DNA from 4 places in the Massilia sp. 01N417 genome. Region 4 is predicted to be linked to each of the others. Evidence: predicted binding sites of a transcription regulator. Region 4 holds the regulator's gene; each other region holds the start of a gene.
The links. Region 4 encodes FNR, which switches genes on or off when oxygen is low (the NO sensors DNR and NnrR bind a similar motif). Its sites were predicted from a motif close to TTGATNNNNATCAA; they were not measured.
Positions count from the first base shown of each region.

Region 1: the regulator FNR is predicted to act here: its motif matches at 2,849-2,862, upstream of AC1DOQ_RS14905 (lipid-binding SYLF domain-containing protein).
Region 2: the regulator FNR is predicted to act here: its motif matches at 2,204-2,217, upstream of AC1DOQ_RS24260 (CehA/McbA family metallohydrolase).
Region 3: the regulator FNR is predicted to act here: its motif matches at 1,996-2,009, upstream of cqsA (alpha-hydroxyketone-type quorum-sensing autoinducer synthase).

Region 1 is NZ_JBFTRS010000013.1:13,594-18,623, reverse strand. Features, by position in the region: gene rbbA (ribosome-associated ATPase/putative transporter RbbA) at 1-1,658, opposite strand, end outside; gene AC1DOQ_RS14910 (HlyD family secretion protein) at 1,655-2,752, opposite strand; gene AC1DOQ_RS14905 (lipid-binding SYLF domain-containing protein) at 2,964-3,683, shown strand; gene AC1DOQ_RS14900 (universal stress protein) at 3,712-4,548, shown strand; gene AC1DOQ_RS14895 (EAL domain-containing protein) at 4,567-5,030, opposite strand, start outside.
Region 2 is NZ_JBFTRS010000029.1:37,667-42,696, reverse strand. Features, by position in the region: gene ilvB (biosynthetic-type acetolactate synthase large subunit) at 1-1,134, shown strand, start outside; partial or broken gene ilvA (threonine ammonia-lyase, biosynthetic) at 1,131-2,114, shown strand; gene AC1DOQ_RS24260 (CehA/McbA family metallohydrolase) at 2,294-3,958, shown strand; gene AC1DOQ_RS24255 (TMEM165/GDT1 family protein) at 3,955-4,530, opposite strand; gene AC1DOQ_RS24250 (serine hydrolase) at 4,679-5,030, shown strand, end outside.
Region 3 is NZ_JBFTRS010000012.1:92,904-97,933, reverse strand. Features, by position in the region: partial or broken gene AC1DOQ_RS14530 (class I SAM-dependent methyltransferase) at 1-591, opposite strand, end outside; gene cqsA (alpha-hydroxyketone-type quorum-sensing autoinducer synthase) at 688-1,926, opposite strand; gene AC1DOQ_RS14520 (sensor histidine kinase) at 2,113-3,483, shown strand; gene AC1DOQ_RS14515 (response regulator) at 3,485-4,486, shown strand; gene AC1DOQ_RS14510 (DUF1906 domain-containing protein) at 4,531-5,030, shown strand, end outside.
Region 4 is NZ_JBFTRS010000026.1:82,703-87,732, reverse strand. Features, by position in the region: gene AC1DOQ_RS23250 (cupin domain-containing protein) at 1-121, shown strand, start outside; partial or broken gene AC1DOQ_RS23245 (hypothetical protein) at 136-496, shown strand; gene AC1DOQ_RS23240 (EthD family reductase) at 511-831, opposite strand; gene AC1DOQ_RS23235 (GNAT family N-acetyltransferase) at 856-1,317, opposite strand; gene fnr (fumarate/nitrate reduction transcriptional regulator Fnr) at 1,422-2,192, opposite strand; gene AC1DOQ_RS23225 (cytochrome ubiquinol oxidase subunit I) at 2,391-3,818, shown strand; gene cydB (cytochrome d ubiquinol oxidase subunit II) at 3,833-4,840, shown strand; gene AC1DOQ_RS23215 (DUF2474 family protein) at 4,840-4,962, shown strand.

The DNA.
Region 1 (5,030 bases), on a different contig from region 4:
CGCACCGGATCGCGCCGCAGTTCGAGTGCTTCGCGCCAGGCGTAACTGCTCGCGCGCCGCAGCCAGCCGCCGCGCGCGGCCAGGCCGGCTTCCGGCAGCTTCGGCGGCCCCTGCACTTCGCCTGGCGCGGCATCGCGCAGCCAGCCGGTAAACGCCTCCTCCAGGCTGGCGGCGCCGCGTTCCCGCCGCAATGCGTCGGGCGTGCCGGTGGCCAGTACCCGACCGGCATGCATCAGGGCCACGCGATCGCAGCGCTCGGCCTCGTTCATGAAATGGGTGGAAATAAAAATCGTCACGCCATCCCTGCGCGACAAGGCAAACAACGCCTCCCAGAACCGGTCGCGCGCGATCGGGTCGACGCCGGAGGTGGGTTCGTCCAGGATCAACAGCTCGGGTTCATGCACCATGGCCACCGCCAGCGACAGGCGCTGGCGCACCCCCAGCGGCAACTTGGCCGGCAGGATGTCGAGCAAGGCTTCGAGGCCGAAACGGGTGGCGAGCGCAGCGCAGCGCGCCTCCGCCAGCGCTTCGCCGAGGTCGAACAGCCGCGCATGCAGCATCAGGTTCTGGCGCACGGTCAGCTCCTGGTACAGTGAAAAGCCCTGCGACATGTAGCCGACCCGCCGGCGCGCCTCGACGCCGTCCGCACCCGTCTCCTCGCCGAACAGCCTGGCTGTGCCGGCGGTCGCCGGCAACAGTCCTGTCAGCATCTTCATCGTCGTGGTCTTGCCGCAGCCGTTCGAGCCGATGAAACCGAAGATCTCGCCGCGCGTGATGCGAAAGCTGACATCCTTCACGGCGTCGAAGTCGCCGAAACGCCGCGACAGCCGATCGGCTTCGATGACAAGCGCGCCGCCGGTCACCGGCTGGCGCGGCTGCGGACCCTGGGCACGATAGCCGGCGCGGCGCTCCGCCGGCAGCAAGGCTACGAAAGCCGCTTCGAGACTGACGCCGCCGCCTTTTTCGAGAAGCGCCGCCGGCGTGCCGCTGGCCAGTACGCGCCCGCCGTCCAGCGCTACCAGCCAGTCGCAGCGGCTCGCCTCTTCCATGTAGGCGGTTGCCACCAGCACGCTGAGGCCTGGGCGCGCCTGCCGGATGGCGCCGATCAGCTCCCAGAACTGGCTGCGCGACAACGGATCGACACCTGTGGTGGGTTCGTCCAGGATCAGCAGGTCCGGATCGTGCACGAGCGCACAGCACAAACCCAGTTTCTGCTTCATTCCGCCCGACAGCTGGCCGGCCGGGCGCCCTAGGAAGGGCAACAGCCCGGTGCTTGCTGCCAGCAGGTCGATCCGCGCGCGCCGCTCCCTGCCGCCGATGCCGAACAGTCGCGCGAAGAATTGCAGGTTTTCCTCCACCGTCAGGCTCGGATACAGGTTGCGGCCGAGGCCCTGGGGCATGTAGGCAATCCTTGGACAGACGATGGCGCGGTAGCGGGCGTCGGCCATGTCGCCGCCAAGCACCTCCACCCTGCCCTCGGCAATGCGGCGCGCCCCGGCAACCGTTGCAAGCAGACTCGACTTGCCGACGCCATCGGGACCGATCAGGGCTGTCATCCCGCCCGCGGGCAGTTCGAGATCGACCCGGTCCAGGGCCGTCACGCGGCCATAGCGCAGGCTGAGGCCGGCAAGCCGGGCAGCCGGCGCCGCGTCTCTCATGGCGAGCCCCTCAGCGCCAGCGCGGCCGGCCAGGGACGCTTGGGATCGAGACGGATCCAGGCGACGCCGGGCACGCCGGCCTTGACCTGGTCGGCATGGCGCTCCAGAAGCCGCCGGTCGACCTGGGCTTTTACCCGGAACATCAACTTCTGCCTTTCGCTGGCGGTCTCGACGGACTTGGGCGTGAATTGCGCGCTGCTCGCGACGTAGCTGACGGTGGCCGGGACCACGAAGTCCGGCGCCGCGTCCAGCACCAGGCGGACCTCGGTACCGAGCGCGACACGGCCGGCGGCCTCCTCTGGAATGAAGAAGGTCATGTAGACATCCGTCAAGTCGATCAGGTTCAGCACCTTGCCTCCCGCGCCCAGCACTTCGCCGGCCTGGGCCACGCGATACTGGACGCGGCCGGCGCGCGGCGCCAGCAGATCCTCGTCGCGCAGGTCGGCATCGATCCGCGCGGTCGTGGCGACGGCGGCTTCGATCGCGGAGCGGCCCTGCACCACCTGGGCCCGGGCAGCCGCCACGGCCGCGCCTGCCGCATCGACCTGTGCGCGCGCCGCCATCAGCGTGGCGCGCACCGCGTCGGCGCGGGCGCGGTCGTCGTCCAGCTCCTGCTGCGATGTGGCGCCGGCCTGGGCCAGAACGGTCGACCGTGCGAGTCTCCGTCGCGCGGCATCCAGTTCGCTCTCGCGCTGCGCCACCAGCGCAGCCGCTGCCGCCAGGTCGCTCCGGCGCATCGCCAGCTGCGCCTGCGCACCGGCCACGGCGTCGCGGGCCTGTTGCTCCCGCGCCAGCGACTCGCTCTTCTGCGCATGCAGGGAGCCGGCATCCATGCGCGCCAGCAGCTGGCCTGCTTTTACCGGATCGCCTTCGTCGACCAGGACGTCGACGACCCGGCCCGGCAATCTGGTGGCGATGTCGACTTCCACCGCCTCGATCCTGCCGTTGCCGCTGACAAATCCGGGCCCCGGGCCCTGCTGGCGCGACAGCTTCCACGCCTGGGCGCCGCCAATGGCCAGCACAAGCACGGCCGCAGCCGCGACGAGGCGCTTGACGAGCCTCTTGTTCGTCGTTGCGGGAGCGTTGCCCGGCATGTCTCGCAGCGGGCTCTCGGGAGTTCGAAGTTCCATTGGCGAGGCCGACGTTTCCTGAATACTTCGCACTATAGAAGTGAGGCGAGGCGGCCATGTATGACCTACGTCAAATTGTTCGTGATGAATGGATTTTTGATCTTCGTCATACCAGACAGTCATTTCGAAGGACTAGCATTGACCAGTCACAATCATTTGACGGAAGGAGTGCATCATGGATTTCATCAGTGAAAGCGCGCTGCAGTTTGCTGTCGCCGTGCTGCTGGCCGGCCCCGGCCTGGTGCACGCACAGGACGAGCGCCCCGCGAACGCCGACACGACCGCGTCGGCCGACCGGCCGCTGGCCGCCGCCGAGCGTAACGTGACGCGGGCGGTGAACGTCGTCCGTCAGCTGGAGCTGGATACCCGCATGCATCCGCTGCTGGGGGCCGCCAAGGGTATCTTCATCGTGCCCGCCTATAAGCGTGCGGCGGTCGGCATCGGCGCCGAAGGCGGTACCGGTCTGCTGCTGGTGAAACGCGATGACGGGAGCTGGTCGCAGCCTGTCTTCTACAACACCGGCAGCCTGAGCCTCGGCCTCCAGGCCGGCGTGCAAGGCGGCGCACTTGCCTTCGTGCTGAACAACCAGAACGCCGTCGATGCCTTCCTGAAGAAGACCAGCGTCTCCCTGAGCGCCACTGCCGGCTTGACGATCATGAACTGGAACAGGATGGTCGAAGGTTCCGCGCGCGCGGGCGACGTCGTCGCTTGGGCCGACAGCAAGGGCCTGTTCGGCGATGCCGCCACCGTCGAGCTGAACGGCGTCCGCTACAGCCAGAATCTCAACAATGCCTATTACCGGCGCACCTTGTCCGCGAGCGAGATAATCGGCGGCAAGACCAGCAATCCGCAGTCCAGCCTGCTTGTCGATGCCCTGGCGTCCAGCGCGCGCTGACGGCTGCATCATCTCCCGGGAGTCCAAGATGGATATCAAGACCATACTCGTCCATGTCGACGAATCACAGGAGGCGGCCGAACGTATTGCCTTCGCTGCCCAGCTCGCGAATCTGCATGGCGCGCACCTGATCGGGATGGCGCAGACCGGCATCCTGCGCTTCATGCGGGAGGCCGCACTTCCGGGGGTGGAACTGGGCGATCTCACGCCCCTGTTCGGCGAGATGCGCGAATCCGCCGAGCGATGTGCCAGCCAGTTCGATACGGTCGCACGCCGGATGTCGGTCGCCTCGTTCGAGCACCGCATCGACGACGAGGATCCCGCCATGGCCCTTGCACTCCAGGCCCTGTACGCCGACCTGGTCGTCGTCGGACACGCTGCCGCCTCCTCTTCCGGCCACGGGGCAGGTGCCGGCATTCCCGAATACGTCGCCATGAACTCCCCTGCCCCCGTACTCGTTCTGCCGAACGGCCGCCCGTATACGCCCGGCTTCACACGTGTGGTGCTTGCCTGGAATGGCAGTCCCGAGGCCGCACGCGCGGTACGCCAGGCGCTGCCGCTGCTCGCCGGCGCCGCGGAAGTGGAGGTGGTGCTCTTCGACGAGGAGAGTTCGAGCGCGCGTTCGCCGGCAGGCGATGTCGACCTGGCCCGCTTCCTGTCCCGTCATGGCGTCCACGCCGACGTGCGCCGCCACCATGCGAAGGGCGAAGTCGGCAATGCCTTGCTGGTACTGGTCGAGGACCGCAGGGCCGAGCTGCTGGTCATGGGCTGCTACGGCCACTCGCGCTACCGCGAGATCCTGCTCGGGGGCGTCAGCCGTACCGTGCTGCGCCGCCTGCCGCTGCCGGTGATCCTCGCGCATTGAAAAGGTTCGGGCAGCGGTTCATGCCTCCGCGGCCGCACGATGCGCCTGCTCGAACTCCTCGATCGGCACCGGCCGGCCGAGCAGATAGCCCTGCAGGGCGTAACAGCCGCGTGCGGCCAGGAATTTGCGCTGCGCCTCGTGCTCGACGCCTTCGGCGACGATGTCGAGCTTGAGCGTTCGCGCCAGTGCGATGATGGCCTTGATGATGGGAACCGCATTCGGATCGATATGCACGTCGTGCACGAAAGAGCGGTCGATCTTCAGGCCGGCCAAGGGAAACCGCTTCAGGTAAGCCAAAGAGGAATAGCCGGTACCGAAGTCGTCGAGCGAGAAATGAATACCCTGCATGCGCAGGCGCTGCATGCTTTCGGTCATCGTCATCATGTCTTCGGCAAACACGCTTTCGGTCAGCTCCAGGCAGAGCCTTCCGGCTGGCGCGCCGGTGTCGGCGAGAATGGCGGCGACGCTGTCGGGAAAGCCGG
Region 2 (5,030 bases), on a different contig from region 4:
GCCAGGCTGATCGCCGCATCGAGCCGTCCCATCTTTTACGGCGGCGGAGGCTTGACCGCTTCCGGCAGCGCGGCCTGCACCACCTTCGCGGACCTCGTGCGCAGGAAAAACGCGCCATGCACGCTGACCCTGATGGGACTCGGGGCCTTTCCCGCATCGGATCCGCGATGGCTGGGCATGCTCGGCATGCACGGCACGCTGGAAGCCAACCTGGCGATGCACGGGGCCGACCTGGTGGTCTGCGTGGGTGCGCGTTTCGACGACCGGGTCACCGGCAAGCTCGAACACTTCTGTCCGGACGCGCGCATCGTCCACATCGACATCGATCCGGCCTCGATCGGCAAGATCGTGCGCGCCGACGTCGGCCTGGTGGGCGATTGCCACGCGGTGCTGGCGGCCCTGGAGCGGGAGCTCGCCGCCATGCAGGCCGAGGTCGCGCCCACGGACGCGTGGTGGCAGCGCATCCAGGCCTGGCGGGACGTGGACTGCCTCGGCGTTGCCGCCACCTCGCCGACGATCGTTCCCCAGCAATTGATGAAGACCCTGGCCGGTGCGCTGGCCGGACGGGATGCCATCGTCTCCACGGACGTCGGCCAGCACCAGATGTGGGCGGCGCAATACCTGCCCTTCGATGCGCCGCGGCGCTGGCTGACCTCGGGCGGCGCGGGGACGATGGGCTACGGCATCCCGGCCGCGATCGGCGCCCAGATCGCGCATCCGGAAAAGACGGTCGTGTGCGTGAGCGGCGACGCCTCGATCCTGATGAACATCCAGGAACTCGCCACCGCCGTGCAGCATCGCTGTCCGATCAAGGTCGTGCTGTCGAATAACGCCTGCATGGGCATGGTCCGGCAATGGCAGGAGCTGCACCACGGCGCCCGCTACAGCCACAGTTATGCGGAGGCCTTGCCGGACTTCCTGGCGCTGGCGCGCGCCTTCGGATGGCAGGCCCGCCGGGTATCCAGGGCGGACGAACTCGACGAGGCGATGGCCGAGTGCATGTCGGCGGACGGTCCTTTCCTGCTCGACGTGGTGGTCGAACAGGCCGAGAACTGCTTCCCCATGATTCCGGCCGGCCGCGGACACCACGAAGTCATGCTGTCGAAAGACCGGACCTACGAAAGCGGCCGATGACGGCCGATTATCTAAAGCGAATCCTCGACGCACAGGTGTATGAGGTCGCGGGCGTGACGCCGCTGGACATGCTGCCCTCGCTCTCCCAGCGCCTGGGCAACAGCATCCGCCTCAAGCGCGAAGACATGCAGAGCGTCTTCAGCTTCAAGCTGCGCGGCGCCTACAACAAGATGGCCAGGCTGTCGCCGGCGCAGCGCCGGCGCGGCGTGATCTGCGCATCCGCCGGCAATCATGCCCAGGGCGTGGCGCTGGCGGCGGCCCGGCTGGGTTGCCGGGCACTGATCGTGATGCCGACCACCACGCCGAGGATCAAGATCGATGCGGTGGCACGGCGCGGCGGGCCCTGCGTCGACATCGTCCTGCACGGGATCTCCTATACCGATGCCCACGACCACGCGGCCGCGCTCGAAAAAGAGCGGGGACTCACCTTCGTCCATCCTTTCGACGATCCCGATGTGATCGCCGGCCAGGGGACGATCGGCATGGAGATCCTGCACCAGCATAGGGAGCCGATCCATGCGATCTTCGTCGCCATCGGCGGCGGCGGGCTGGTCGCCGGCATCGGCGCTTACGTCAAGGCCTGCCGGCCCGGCATCAGGATCGTCGGCGTGCAGACCGTCGATTCCGATGCGATGGCGCGCAGCCTGGCGGCGGGCGAGCGCATCGCGCTGCCGGAGGTCGGCCTGTTCTCCGACGGGACCGCGGTCCGTCTGGTCGGCGAAGAGACCTTCCGCATCGCCAGGCAGGTCGTGGACGAGATCGTCCTGGTCGGTACCGACGAGGTTTGCGCGGCCATCAAGGAGATATTCCAGGAGACGCGCAGCGTGCTCGAGCCGGCCGGCGCCCTCGCGGTGGCCGGACTGCAGGCCTATGTGAAACGCGCCGCGCTGGCTGGAACGCCGGTCCGGGACCAGACCCTGGTGGCGGTCGCCGGCGGCGCCAACATCGACTTCGACCGCCTGGGCTTCGTGGCCGAGCGCGGACTTCATGTTTGAACACAAGCCAAGCCACACGGACCAAGGCGCCAGCTCAGCCGTGGAAGCACTGCAAACCATCTATCCCGCCTGGCTTTATTTTTGTCAATTATTTAATAACAATTTAATATCGTTATGATCCAGGGATCAAGATGACAGGGTGATGCAATTGCAAAAATTGCATCATGAAAACCTCATCCCTTATCCCCGCCCTGGCCTGGTCCCGCTGCTTCGTCTTCGCAGCGGCCAGCTTCTTCCACCTTCCTGCCGCTGCCGCCCCGGTGCAGCGCATTGAACCAGCCCCGCACGAGCACCAGGAATTCGAGGCGACCCTGGAGGCGCCCTATCGAGGCGAAGCCCGCGGCGCCGAATCGCGCACCTTCCGGCTGTCCTTCGACTATCCCGGCCTGCAGGGCCGCCGCAGCGTGCACTGGCGCCTCGAGTTGATGGCGCCCAACGGCCGCGACGTAGCGCGCTGGCAGGGACAGGCGATCCTGACGGGGCGCCCGGTCGACGTGCCGGTGCGCTGGCAGGGCAAGTTGGCGAAGGGGCTGCCCGCGCCAGGCGTGTATCGGGTGCGCCTGCGCGCCACGGCCGGGGATGAAGCGGTCGAGCAGTCCTGGGACATCGCCGTCGGCAACCCGCCGGCGCCCGCGTTGCCGGCCTTTTCGCCCATGCCGGGCCGGCGCAGGGTGCTGCAGGCGGCGCCGGCGGCGGGCGCGCTGCCGTTCACGGTCTATTACGGCAACCYGCACAGCCAGACCAGCCACAGCGACGGCGGCGCCGCCATCGACAACTGCAGGGGCGCCCAGGACCCGCAGACCGCGCCCTTCGGCCCGGACACCGCCTTTCCCTACGCCCGCGAACACGGCCTGGACATGCTGATGGTCTCCGAGCACAACCACATGTACGACGGCTCGGACGGTACCAGGCTCGATGCCGATCCGGCCGCGGCCAGGGCGCTGTACCAGTCCGGCCTCGGGATGGCGCGCGCGTTCAATGAGCGGCATCCGGACTTCCTGGCCCTGTACGGCATGGAGTGGGGCGTGATCAGCAACGGCGGCCACCTGAACATCTTCAACAGCGACGAGCTGCTCGGCTGGGAAAAGAACGGCAAGGGCGAGCTGCTGGCCGACACGCTCAGCAGCCGCAGCGACTACGGCGCGCTGTACACGCTGATGCGAAAGCAGGGCTGGATCGGCCAGTTCAACCACCCGGCGCTGAAGGGCCAGTTCAAGGTCGGCGGCGTGCCGCTGGCCTGGACGGCGGATGGCGACGAGGCGATGGCGCTGTGCGAAGTGATGAACACCTCGGCCTTCTCCACCAACGACAAGGAGGGCGAGACCCGCCGCAGCAATTTCGAGGCGGCCTGCAACAAGCTGCTGGAAGCGGGCTACCACGTGGCCTTCAGCAGCAACCAGGACAACCACTGCGCCAATTGGGGTAGCTCGTACACCAACCGCACCGCGGTACTGGTGCCGAACGGCGTGCCGCTGACCCGCGACAGCTTCGTCGACGCCCTCAGGGCGCGGCGCGTGTTCGCGACCATGGACAAGGCATCGCAGATCGTATTGACCGCCAACGGCCACCTGATGGGCGAGCGCATCGACAACCGCGGACCGCTCCAGCTGTCGGTGCAGTTCGCGAACGATGCCGGGCGGCGCGCGGCCACGGTGGCGATCATGGAAGGGGTGCCGGGCCGGAACGGCAACGTGAGCCGGCTGGCGGCGCAGGCGAGCGTCACGCTGACGCCATCGCCGGGGCCGCATTTCTACTATGCGAAGCTGACCCAGGACGACGGCAAGGTGCTGTGGTCGGCGCCGGTGTGGGTCAACCAGCGGAACGATTAAAAGCCGAGATTCTTCCCGAGCCCGAACAGGGTCGCAAGGCCCAGCACCACGAAGATCAGGGCCGCGATGCCGTGCACGAGCTTGAGCGGCACGCGGCCGGCGATGCGGTCGCCGAAGTACACGGCCGGCACGTTCGCCAGCATCATGCCCAGGGTGGTGCCGGCCACTACCGCCACCGCGGAGGGATAGCGCGCGGCCAGCGCCACCGTCGCCACCTGGGTCTTGTCGCCCATCTCGGCCAGGAAGAAGGCCAGCACGGTGGTGAGGAAGACGCCGAAGCGCGCCGGCGTCGCCTCGTTCTCGTCGATGTCGTCCGGGACCATGATCCAGGCCGCCATGCCGATGAAGGCCAGGCCCAGCACCCAGCGCATCACCTCGGGGCCGAGCAGCTTGCTGACCAGCGCGCCGACCGCGGCGGCAAAGGCGTGGTTGGCGATGGTGGCGACGAAGATGCCGAAGACGATGGGCAGCGGGCGGCGGAAGCGCGCGGCCAGCAGGAAGGCCAGCAACTGGGTCTTGTCGCCGATTTCGGCGAGGGCGACGATGCCGGTGGAAACGAGGAAGGCGTCCATTGAAGCGACAGGGCGGGGAAAGGCAAAGGCGCGATCATAGCAGAGGCGGATGGCGGCTACCTATCGGGATGGGTTTCGAAGTGCTATCCTGCTTGCGCCTGAATTCAGCTTCCGATCATCACGCCAAGGAATCCCACAAGTGCACTCCATGAACCGCATCGCAGCAGCCCTCCTGATCGCATTCTCCGGCGCCGCCCTGGCGCAAGTTCCCGCCACCGTCCCGGCTTCCGTGCCCGCCGCCAGCAGCGCGGCGCCGCTCCAGCTGAACCACCTCGACGCCGACGTCGAACGCGTCATGAAGCAGTTCGACGTGCCGGGCATCGCCATCGCCATCGTGAAGGACGGCCAGGTGCTGGCCACGCGCGGCTTCGGCGTGCGCAAGCTGGGCGCCCCGGAAAAAGTCGACGGCAAGACCCTGTTCGAAGTCGCCTCGAATTCGAAGGCCTTCACGGCCGCGGCGCTGGCGATGCTGGTCGACGAGGGCAAGCTGGCCTGGGACG
Region 3 (5,030 bases), on a different contig from region 4:
CTTCTGCTCCTGCACCCGCAGGCCGAGCCTCTTCATCCACTCGGGATAGTTGTAGATATTGTGGAAGGCGTTGCCGGCAAACAGCCAGAAGAAGCCGACCGCGCCATACCAGTACAGGGTCTTCACCAGCCGGCTCAGGACGTTCCCGGTCGGGAAGGAGAAGTCGCCGACCACCACCCGCGCGCCCGGCCGGCCGAGGCGGATCAGGTGCTGCAGCACCTTCACCATCATGTCTTCGTGGAAGACGTTGAGGAAGAAGTTGGCCACCACCATGTCGTAGCGCTCGTACTCCTCGACTTGCATGATGTCGCTGTGGACCTGGCGGATCGTGACCTGCACGCCCTCTTTCGCCAGGTTGGCCTGGAACTTCCTCAGCATGGTCTCGGACAGGTCGACCACGGTGACCTCGGCCCCGCGGCGCGCCGCGTAGACCGCGTCCCTGCCGTGGCCGACGCCGGCGAACAGCACCCGGTCGCCCGGCTGCAGGCGGTCGAGCATCGCGACCTTGCACTTGTGGATCGACTTCCCGCTGTAGAAAGCACTCAGCCAGTCGTAGATCGGCCCGACGAACCTGTATTTGTCGCTCACGCTTGTCTCCTTCTTGTCTTTTGTATAAGCGTAAGCGAAAGCGTCAGCCCTCCACGATTTTGTGCCTGCCTTTAGGAGCCAACTTTCTGGCCTTCCGAGTCAGTGCACGCGGCGCCGGCGGACGGTCGAGGTCCAGTTCTCGAGGTCGACCTCCTCGCGCATCTCGGCGCAGGCGCCCAGCAGCTTGGCGATCTCGCGCTTGGTCAGGCCCGAGTTCAGGGTCAGGCGCACCAGCGCGCGGTTCTTGGGCGTGGCCGGGGCGCAGAACACGGCGCCCTGGATGCCGCGGTTTTCCAGCGCCTTGCGCAGCACCAGGGTCTTCGGCTCGGTCCCCACTTCGAGCGCGACGATCTGTTCGCTGCCCTCGTCCACGCAGTAGCCGAGCCGTCCCAGGCCGGTACGCACTTCCTCGGTAATGCGGCGCAGGCCGGCCCGGCGGGCGTCGGCCTGCTCGACGAAATCGATGGCGGCGTCGAACCAGACCAGCTCGTGGTTCAGCAGGCAGGAGCTGAAGATGGCCGGGCGCGAGGCCGACAGGAAGTAGCCCTTGAAGCGGCTCGAACAGGTGATGATGCCGGCGCGGCCGGCGAAGGCCTTGGCCAGCGAAGCGGTGCGGAAGTGCACGCGGTCTTCCAGTCCGGCGGCGATCACCAGGCCGGCGCCGCGCGGGCCGTGGGTGCCGAGGGAATGCGATTCGTCGACCACCAGCACGCTGCCGGTCCTCTCGGCCAGGGCGACCACCTCGTGCAGCGGGGCCAGGCTGCCGTCGGTGCTGTACAGGGCGTCGACCACGATCACGCCGGCGCCGTGCTTGTTCAACTGGCGCTGCAGGTGGTCCATATTGTTATGCAGGAAAGGCACGGCCTTGGCGCCGCCCAGCTGGACCCCGTCCCACAGCGAGGCATGCGCCATGATGTCGAGGTAGACCGGCACGCCCGGCTCCGCGACGCTGTGCATCAACCCGACGTTCGCGGCCCAGCCGGATTGCGCCAGCACCGTCTCCTGGGCACCCATGAAGTCGGCGAACTTCTCTTCCAGCCGGTGCTGCCGGCTGCCGGCCTGCAGGTAGACGGCGGACATCAGGTTCTGACCGTCGTTCCCCTGCAGGGCGCGCACCTGGGCCTGGAGCAGCGCCGGCTCGTTCGCCAGGCAAAGGTAATCGTTCCCGGCCAACATCACGGCACCGGGTCCCTGGCGCTTCCACACGTGGACGTGCTCGCCGCCCATCAGCTGTTCGATCCGGTTCACATGGTGTTCGTCCATCCGGCGGGTGACGAAGGCGGGCATGCGCAGGCCTGCGGGGCGGACATTGTTTTGGACTTTGGTCAGTCGTGTCATTTTTTTATCTCCAGGAAAAGTTTCATTGTGTCCATACGCAAAAATTCAGTTCAGCTTATCGACGCACCCTTGACCGAGATCAATCACGTCGGAGCGGTTTCCTTCAAGCTCAACGAAAAATTGAGTGAGATCAATTGCGAATTGACAAGAAGCGAAAACAGACGGTCTACGACCGGGAGTTGCCGAGTGAAGAATCTGCTGTACAGAAGCATCGCGAACATCATTGCGCCGATCAGGATGCGTTATCGGCTGACCCGCCCCGCCTTGCTGGCGTGGCTGCTGCGCCAGGACCAGTTGCAGGAGCATGCCGTGGTGCGGCTGCATTTCCTGGCCTGGGTCGGCTGCATCGGCATGCCGGCGTACTACCTCATCTGGACAATGTGGTTCCCACAAAAGTTCGAGAGCCCGGGCCTGCGGATACTCGGTTTTGTTCTATGCCTTCCAGCACTATTGTTCCCGCGCAAAATCAAGCGAAACTGGCTGCGCTCCTACGAGTTCATCAGCGTCACCTATGTCATGCCCTTCTTTTTCAGCTACATGTTCCTGATGAACCACGGCTCGGCCGTGTGGGGCGAATCCCTGCTGCTGGCGCTGATCCTGCTGTTCCAGTTCGACTCCCTGTGGGCGCTGCTGTCCTGCAGCGCCGGCGCGCTGGCCGCCTGCCTGCTGTACGTGGTGCTGGGCGATCCGAACGCCAGCAGCGACTTCCACGCGCTGCCGCTGACGCTGGAGCAGGCGCCGATCTATCTCTTCACGATCGTGATCGTGGCCCTCACCAGGATCGGGCGCCGGCTGCTGGCGAGCGAGAAGCTGGCCGGCATGGCGCAGGCGCTGGCGATGGTCTCGCACGAATTGCGCACGCCCCTGATCAGCATTTCCGCCAACGTGCGAGGGATAGCACGGGCGGTGGCCGGCGCCGAGGAAGGCGTGCCGGAGGCGCTGGAGCGGATCGGCTTCGAGGTGCGCCACATGAACCAGATGATCGACTTGTTCCTGATGTCGGCGGCGGCCATGAACCAGCAGCTGGCGCCCACCGAGCGGGTCTCGATGGCGGAGCTGGTGAACGGCGTGATCAAGCGCTATCCCTTCGTCAGCGAGGAACAGCAGCGCCTGGTGAGCGTGGTGGTGCGCAGCGACTTCGCCTTCCGCGGACGCCAGGAACTGGCCTCGGTGGTGCTGCTCAACCTGCTCCGGAATGCCCTGAAGGCCCTGCAGCGCGCCGGCAAGGGGAAAGTGCGGATCATCGTCGACGGCGCCCGCAGGCGCCCGCGCCTGCTGCTGATGGACAGCGGCTGTGGCATCCCGGCGCGCCAGCTGCCCTACATCTTCGAGCGCTTCTATTCCTACCCGGCGAACACCGGCGCCGGCATCGGCCTGGCGCTGTGCAAGGACATCGTGCACGCCTGGCACGGCAAGATCCGCTGCCGCTCGCGCGAAGACCTCTACACGGTGTTCGCGCTGGAGTTCCCGCCGGCGCGGCGCGCCGCCGACGCGTCCCCGGCGCCGCGTTCTCCCCAGGCAATGAACGACCGAGTCGAACGAGTCAGCGAGGCCTAGCATGAACCTGCCGATCTACCAGCATCCCACCATGACCGTCCTCGTGGACGACAGTCCCAGCTTCCTGCACAGCCTGCGCTTCCAGCTCGGCGCGAGCTTTCCCAGCATCGGCTTCAGCGACACCACCGCCGCCATCGCCTGGCTGCGCCAGCACGGCGCCGCGCCCGCCGCCCTGGCCGGCCTGCTGTCGCCCAGCGTCGACACCTATACCTTCGCACCGCAGCCCTACAACATCGCCCTGCACGTCGAGCAGGTGTGCGGCATCCGCCGCCACGCCCAGCGCTTCCTGACGCCCTCGGTGCTGGTGGTCGACTATGCGATGCCGGGCATGGACGGGATCCAGTTCTGCGAAGCGGTGCGTGACCTGCCATGCCGGAAGATCCTGCTGACCGGGGTCGCCGACGAGCGGGTCGCGATCGAAGCCTTCAACCGCGGCCTGATCGACCGCTATGTGCGCAAGAGCGACGCCCACGCCCTCGACCGCCTGGAGGAGGAACTCACCCAGCTGCAGGAGGACTTCTTCCTGGCCCAGTCGGAAGCGTTGCGCATGCTGCTCTCGCTGCACGACTTCAGCTTCGTCAACGATCCGGCCATCGGCGGCCTGGTGCGCGAGCTGGGCGCGCGCCACAAGATCGTCGAGCACTACCTGTTCAAGACCCCGCCCGGCTTCCTGATGTACGACCGCGACGCCCGCCCCTGGCTGCTGGCCGTCGAGACCGAGCAGAGCATGAACGCCCATTTCGAGATCGCCCTCGACGGCGGCGCCCCGGCCTCGCTGCTGGAAGCGCTCGGCCAGCGCCGCGTGGTGCCGAACTTCAGCGACGGCGACGGCATGTATTCGCCGGTGCGGCACAAGGAATGGCACCGCTTCACCGCGCCGGCCCAAAGCCGCCATGGCCGCGAGCTGTATTACTGGGCCATGTTCCCGCTCGACCCGGCATTCCTGGACGGGCCGGTGGAGTCCTTCTCGAACTTCCAGCGCCGCTATCCGGGCAATGCCTGAGCCGGCGCCGCCATCCCATCACAACACCACCAAGGAGACCACCGATGCCCACCCTGCCCCGCAAGGCGCCCGCCGGGCTGCTGCCGGCCCTGTTCGCCGCCGCCCTGTTCGCCACGCCGTCCGCCCAGGCCTATCCCGGCGGCGGCGCGGCCTTCAACGGCCGCGGCTTCGACACCTGCGCCGCCCCGTCCACCTCGCAGATGCAGGCCTGGTGGACGAATACCCCGTGGAGCTTCGTCGGCGTCTACATCGGCGGCGCGGTGCGGGCCTGCTCGCAGCCGAACCTGAGCGCCACCTGGATGAACACCACCAACAGCCAGGGCTGGCGCCACTCGCTGATCTGGGTCGGCCCGCAGGCGCCCTGCACCACCTTCTCCAGCCGCATCAGCTACGACACCGCCACCGCCTACCAGCAGGGCAAGGACGAAGCCCTAAAGGCCTACAATGCCCTGACCGCCCTCGGCGTGACCAACAATGCGGCCGGCACGCCGGTCGTGTACGACATGGAAGGCTATGCCAACGACGCCTCCTGCAAGGCCGCGGT
Region 4 (5,030 bases):
GGACCCGGGAGCACGCCATACCGTGGCCCGCAACGCCAGCAAGGACAAGCCGGCAAAGCTGCTCGCCGTGTTCGTGACGGACCGGGACGATCGCGAGCTGGTCCTGCCCGCTACCAGGTGAGAGGGGGACCTGCCATGGAAAACAGCGGCATCTGCGGCGTGCGCCTGCCGGACAGCAGGATCGCGCGCGAGATTACCGAGCTCGTCCGCGATACCGAAAGCGATCTGCTATACCAGCATTCGGTGCGCGTCTATTACTGGGGCGCCCTGGCCGGCCGACCAGTTCACGGCGGAAGAGCGCGCCGCCGTGATGGCCGCCCACCCGCGTGGACGGGATTTCGGCCACCGGGTGATCGACGCCTTCTACGAGGGCTTGAGGCAGCGCCCGGACACCACTTTCGGGACCTTCAATGACGATTTCCTCGCCTTCAAGGATCCCGCATTCCAGCGCGGGAACATGTGCAGCATCCTTCTCGGCTCGCGCTGGGAAGGATGAGGCGTGCGCCCGGCTCAGGCCTGGCCGACCACCACCTCGCTGATCTGGACGACCGGCGACTGGTTGGTGTAGTTCGGAATGTCGCCCATGATTTCCTTCGTGTGCGGGCCGAAACCGGCCTGGAAGGCATCGACGGAGTCGCAGAACAGGTGGCCCATGGCGATGTAGGGCGCATCCGACGCCGGCGCACCGCCGGCCATTCCCTTGTCGACGGTGTAGTACCTCAAGGAGTCGCCCATCAACTGCTTGACCATCGGCATGTGCCGGTCCCGGTAGTAGGCGTCGTCGAAACGGGCGTCCGGACCGTTGGGATACATTACGCTCACCTTGATCATCTCTGTCTCCTCGTCGTGGTTGCTTCAGTTCGATTTCGATGCCGGAATTTCGTAAAAACAGATATCGCCATCGCGATTCGCCATTTTCGTGCCGACCTGGTCCAACGCCTTTCGCGCAGCGTCGTTGTCCTTCGGGCAGGTGATGATGAACGAGTCCATTCCGTGTCGCGACGCCAGCTCGCCCAGGGCCTTGATTGCTTCTTTGCTGTGACCTCTGTTCCGGTACGCTGCTTCCACGTATCCCCCGGCGTTGCCGATTTCTCCCACTGCTTCCGGCGCGCCCGGTGCAAAGTGATACCGGCCGACAAGAGCTCCGTCGTCGTCGATGAGGTTGAAGACATAGAGTGGAAGGTGTCGTATCGGATCGAATCGGAACCCTTCCAGATCGAGCCGGGTTCGGCCTTCGTGCAAACTACCAATGTCCTCAAGAAGCCCATGGCGGGATGGCGCGCCCGAGAGTTCTTCAACTAAGTTACTTGTCGTCATGTCGACCTCCGTTTTTGCTTGGCCTACGTCCGGACGACCAGCATGTACCGACTGGCTCTTATTGTCGAGGGGAGCGCCTGAAATACAACTCCCTGGCTGCCTGATCATGCCATCGGACTGCACTGCTCGGTCCCGGCCGCCATCGCCTTCAGCCGCGCCGGTTCCAGCAGGGTCACTTCGCGCTTGTCGACCTGCAGCAGGCCGAGCTTCTTGAAGCGCGACAGCAGGCGGCTGATGCTCTCGATGGTCAGCCCCAGGTAGTTGCCGATGTCTTCGCGCGACATGCGCAGCTGGAAGCTGTTGGCCGCATAGCCGCGCGCGGCGTAACGGGCGGACAGGTTGACCAGGAAGACGGCGAAGCGCTGCTCGGCGCGCATATTGCCGAGCAGGAGCATGACGTTCTGCTCGCGCGTGATTTCCTGGCTCATGATGCGGTGGAAATGGCGCAGCAAGGCCGGCACCTGGCCGAACAGGTCTTCCAGGTTGGTGAAGGGGATCTCGCAGACTTCGCTGTCTTCCAGCGCGACGGCGTCGCAATGGTGGCGGTCGCCGGAAATCGCATCCATGCCCAGCAGTTCGCCGGCCATCTGGAAGCCGGTAATCTGGGCTTCGCCGGCCGCGTTCACCTGGTAGGTCTTGAAGTGGCCGAAGCGCACCGCGTACAGGTTGCGGAAGGGCTCGCCCATCTTGTACAGGGCTTCGTCGCGCTCGAGGCGGCGGCGGCGGCCGATGATCTTGTCGAGGCGGTCGATGTCCGCTTCTTCCAGGCCCATCGGCAGGCACAGCTGGTGCATGCTGCAGGCCGAGCAGCTGGCCTTGAGCGCGGAAACGTTCAGCGGCTTGTCGTCGTTCTGGAAAGAGATGGCCTGGATCATCGGATAAAGGAAGCGAATGGATGTCAATACCTGCGATTATACGGCCACATGCCGGGCTGGCGTCCGTAAAGCCGGGGCTTCTTGACTGCCTGATCATACTCTGTGGCATTTTGAACGCGGCCAGCCATCGCCACGCCGCCAATCGTGCGCGGCTCAGCACGTGCTAGATTCTACACACGACAATAACGGAGGGGACTCATGTTCGGCTTGGCGGCATTGGACCTGGCGCGCCTGCAGTTCGCGTTCACGATGTCGTTCCACATCATGTTCCCGGCCATCACCATTGGCCTGGCCAGCTACCTGGCCGTGCTCGAGCTGTGCTGGCTGAAGACCAAGCGACAAGTCTTCGTCGACCTCTACCACTTCTGGCTGAAGATCTTCGCCGTCAACTTCGGCATGGGCGTGGTCTCCGGCATCGTGATGGCCTACCAGTTCGGCACCAACTGGAGCTATTTCTCCGAATACGCCGGCGCCATCACCGGGCCGCTGCTGGCCTACGAAGTGCTCACCGCCTTCTTCCTGGAGGCCGGCTTCCTCGGCGTGATGCTGTTCGGCTGGACCAAGGTCGGCCCCGGGCTGCACTTCCTCGCCACCTGCATGGTCGCGCTCGGTACACTCATTTCCGCCACCTGGATCCTCGGTTCGAACAGCTGGATGCAGACGCCGCAGGGCTACGACATCGTCAACGGCCGCATGGTGCCGGTCGACTGGTTCAGGATCGTCTTCAATCCCTCCTTCCCCTACCGGCTGGTGCACATGTCGATCGCGGCCTTCCTGTCGACCGCGCTGTTCGTCGGCAGCTCCGCGGCCTGGCATTTGCTCAAGGGGCGGGGGAACGAGGCGGTGCGCACCATGCTGTCGATGGCGATGTGGATGGTGCTGATCGTGGCGCCCATCCAGGCGGTGGTCGGCGACATGCATGGCCTGAACACCCTGAAGCACCAGCCGGCCAAGATCGCCGCCCTCGAGGGACATTGGGAAAACGAGGGCGACAAGCCCCTGCCACTTTTGCTGTTCGGCATTCCCAGCATGAAGGACGAAGAAACCAAGTTCGCCATCGGCATCCCGCGCGTGGGCAGCTGGATCCTGACCCATACCTGGGGCGGCCAGATCAAGGGTTTGAAGGAATTCCCGCGCGACCAGCGGCCGAATTCCCTGATCGTCTTCTGGAGTTTCCGCGTGATGGTGGGCCTGGGCCTCCTGATGATCGCGCTGGGCGCCTGGGGCGTGTGGCTACGCTTCAGGAAGCGCCTGTTCGACAGCCGCGGCTTCCTGCGCATGGCCATGTGGATGGGACCGGCGGGCCTGGTGGCGGTGCTGGCCGGCTGGATCACCACCGAGGCCGGGCGCCAGCCCTGGATCGTCTATGGCGTGCTGCGCACCGCCGACGGCGCCTCGAAGATCGAAGCCGGGCCGGTGGCGCTGAGCCTGGCGCTGTTCGTGGTCTCCTACTTTTTCGTGTTCGGGGTCGGCATCGCCTACGTGCTGAGGCTGGTGCGCAAGGGGCCGCAGGCCTTCGATACCACCCGCATTCCGCAGGGCGGGCCGGGCAGGGGACGGACCCCGGCGCGGCCGCTGTCGGTGCCGGAAGCGAGCGCCTCCGTCAACGAAGACAACATGACTTGAAGATGGGCATCGACATGGACATCGACATCACCGCGGTCTGGGCCGGCATCATCTTCTTCTCCGTGTTCATGTACGTGATCCTGGACGGCTTCGACCTCGGCATCGGCATGCTGTATCCCTTCGTCCCGTCCAGGCGCGACCGCGACGCGATGATGAATTCGGTGGCGCCGATCTGGGACGGCAACGAAACCTGGCTGGTGCTGGGCGGGGAGGGGCTGCTGGCCGCCTTCCCGGTCGCCTACGCGGTGATCCTGCCGGGCCTCTACCTGCCGCTGATCTTCATGCTGCTGGGCCTGATCTTCCGCGGCGTCGCCTTCGAATTCCGCTTCAAGGCGAACGACCGCGAACGGCCGGTCTGGGACCTGGCCTTCATCGGCGGTTCGATGACGGCGGCCTTCTTCCAGGGCGTGGCGCTGGGCGCTTTCCTGTCCGGGATCCCGGTGTCGGGACGCAGCTTTGCCGGCGGGCCGCTCGACTGGTTCGCGCCGTTTCCGCTGGCGGCCGGCCTTGGCGTGATGATCGCCTATGCCTTGCTGGGCGCGACCTGGCTGGTGATGAAGACCGAGGGCGAGCTGCAGCGCCGCATGGTCGCCCTGGCGCGGCCCTTCGCCCTGCTGCTGCTGGCGGCGGTGGTGGTGGTCAGCATCTGGACCCCGCTGTCCCAGCACCAGGTGGCCGAGCGCTGGTTCAGCTTCCCGAACCTGCTGATCCTGTCGCCGGTGCCGCTGCTGGTGGCCGGGTCGGCGTTCTGGCTGCTGTGGTCGCTCAAGCGCGATCCGCACCGCCAGCCCTTCATCGCCGCCCTGGCGCTGACCTTGCTCGGCTATATTGGCATGGCAATCAGCATCTGGCCGCACATCGTGCCGCCCGCGATCACGATCTGGGAAGCGGCCGCGCCGCCGGCCACCCAGAGCTTCGCGCTGATCGGCACCCTGATCGTGCTGCCCTTGATCCTGGCTTATACGGGGTGGTCGTATTACGTGTTCCGAGGCAAGGTAGTCGACACGGAGGGTTATCACTGATGAATACGCTCTGGATGCGCAGGCTGGGCTGGATGCTCGGCCTCTGGCTGCTCGGTGTCGCGGCGCTGGGCGCCGTCGCCTGGCTGTTGCGGGTGCTGATGCATGCGGCCGGCATGAAATAGAAAAGGCGGCGAAGTTCAACCGTGCGCTCCTCCCGGGTTCCCCGGGGCTACACTTTCAGTGCAGATTT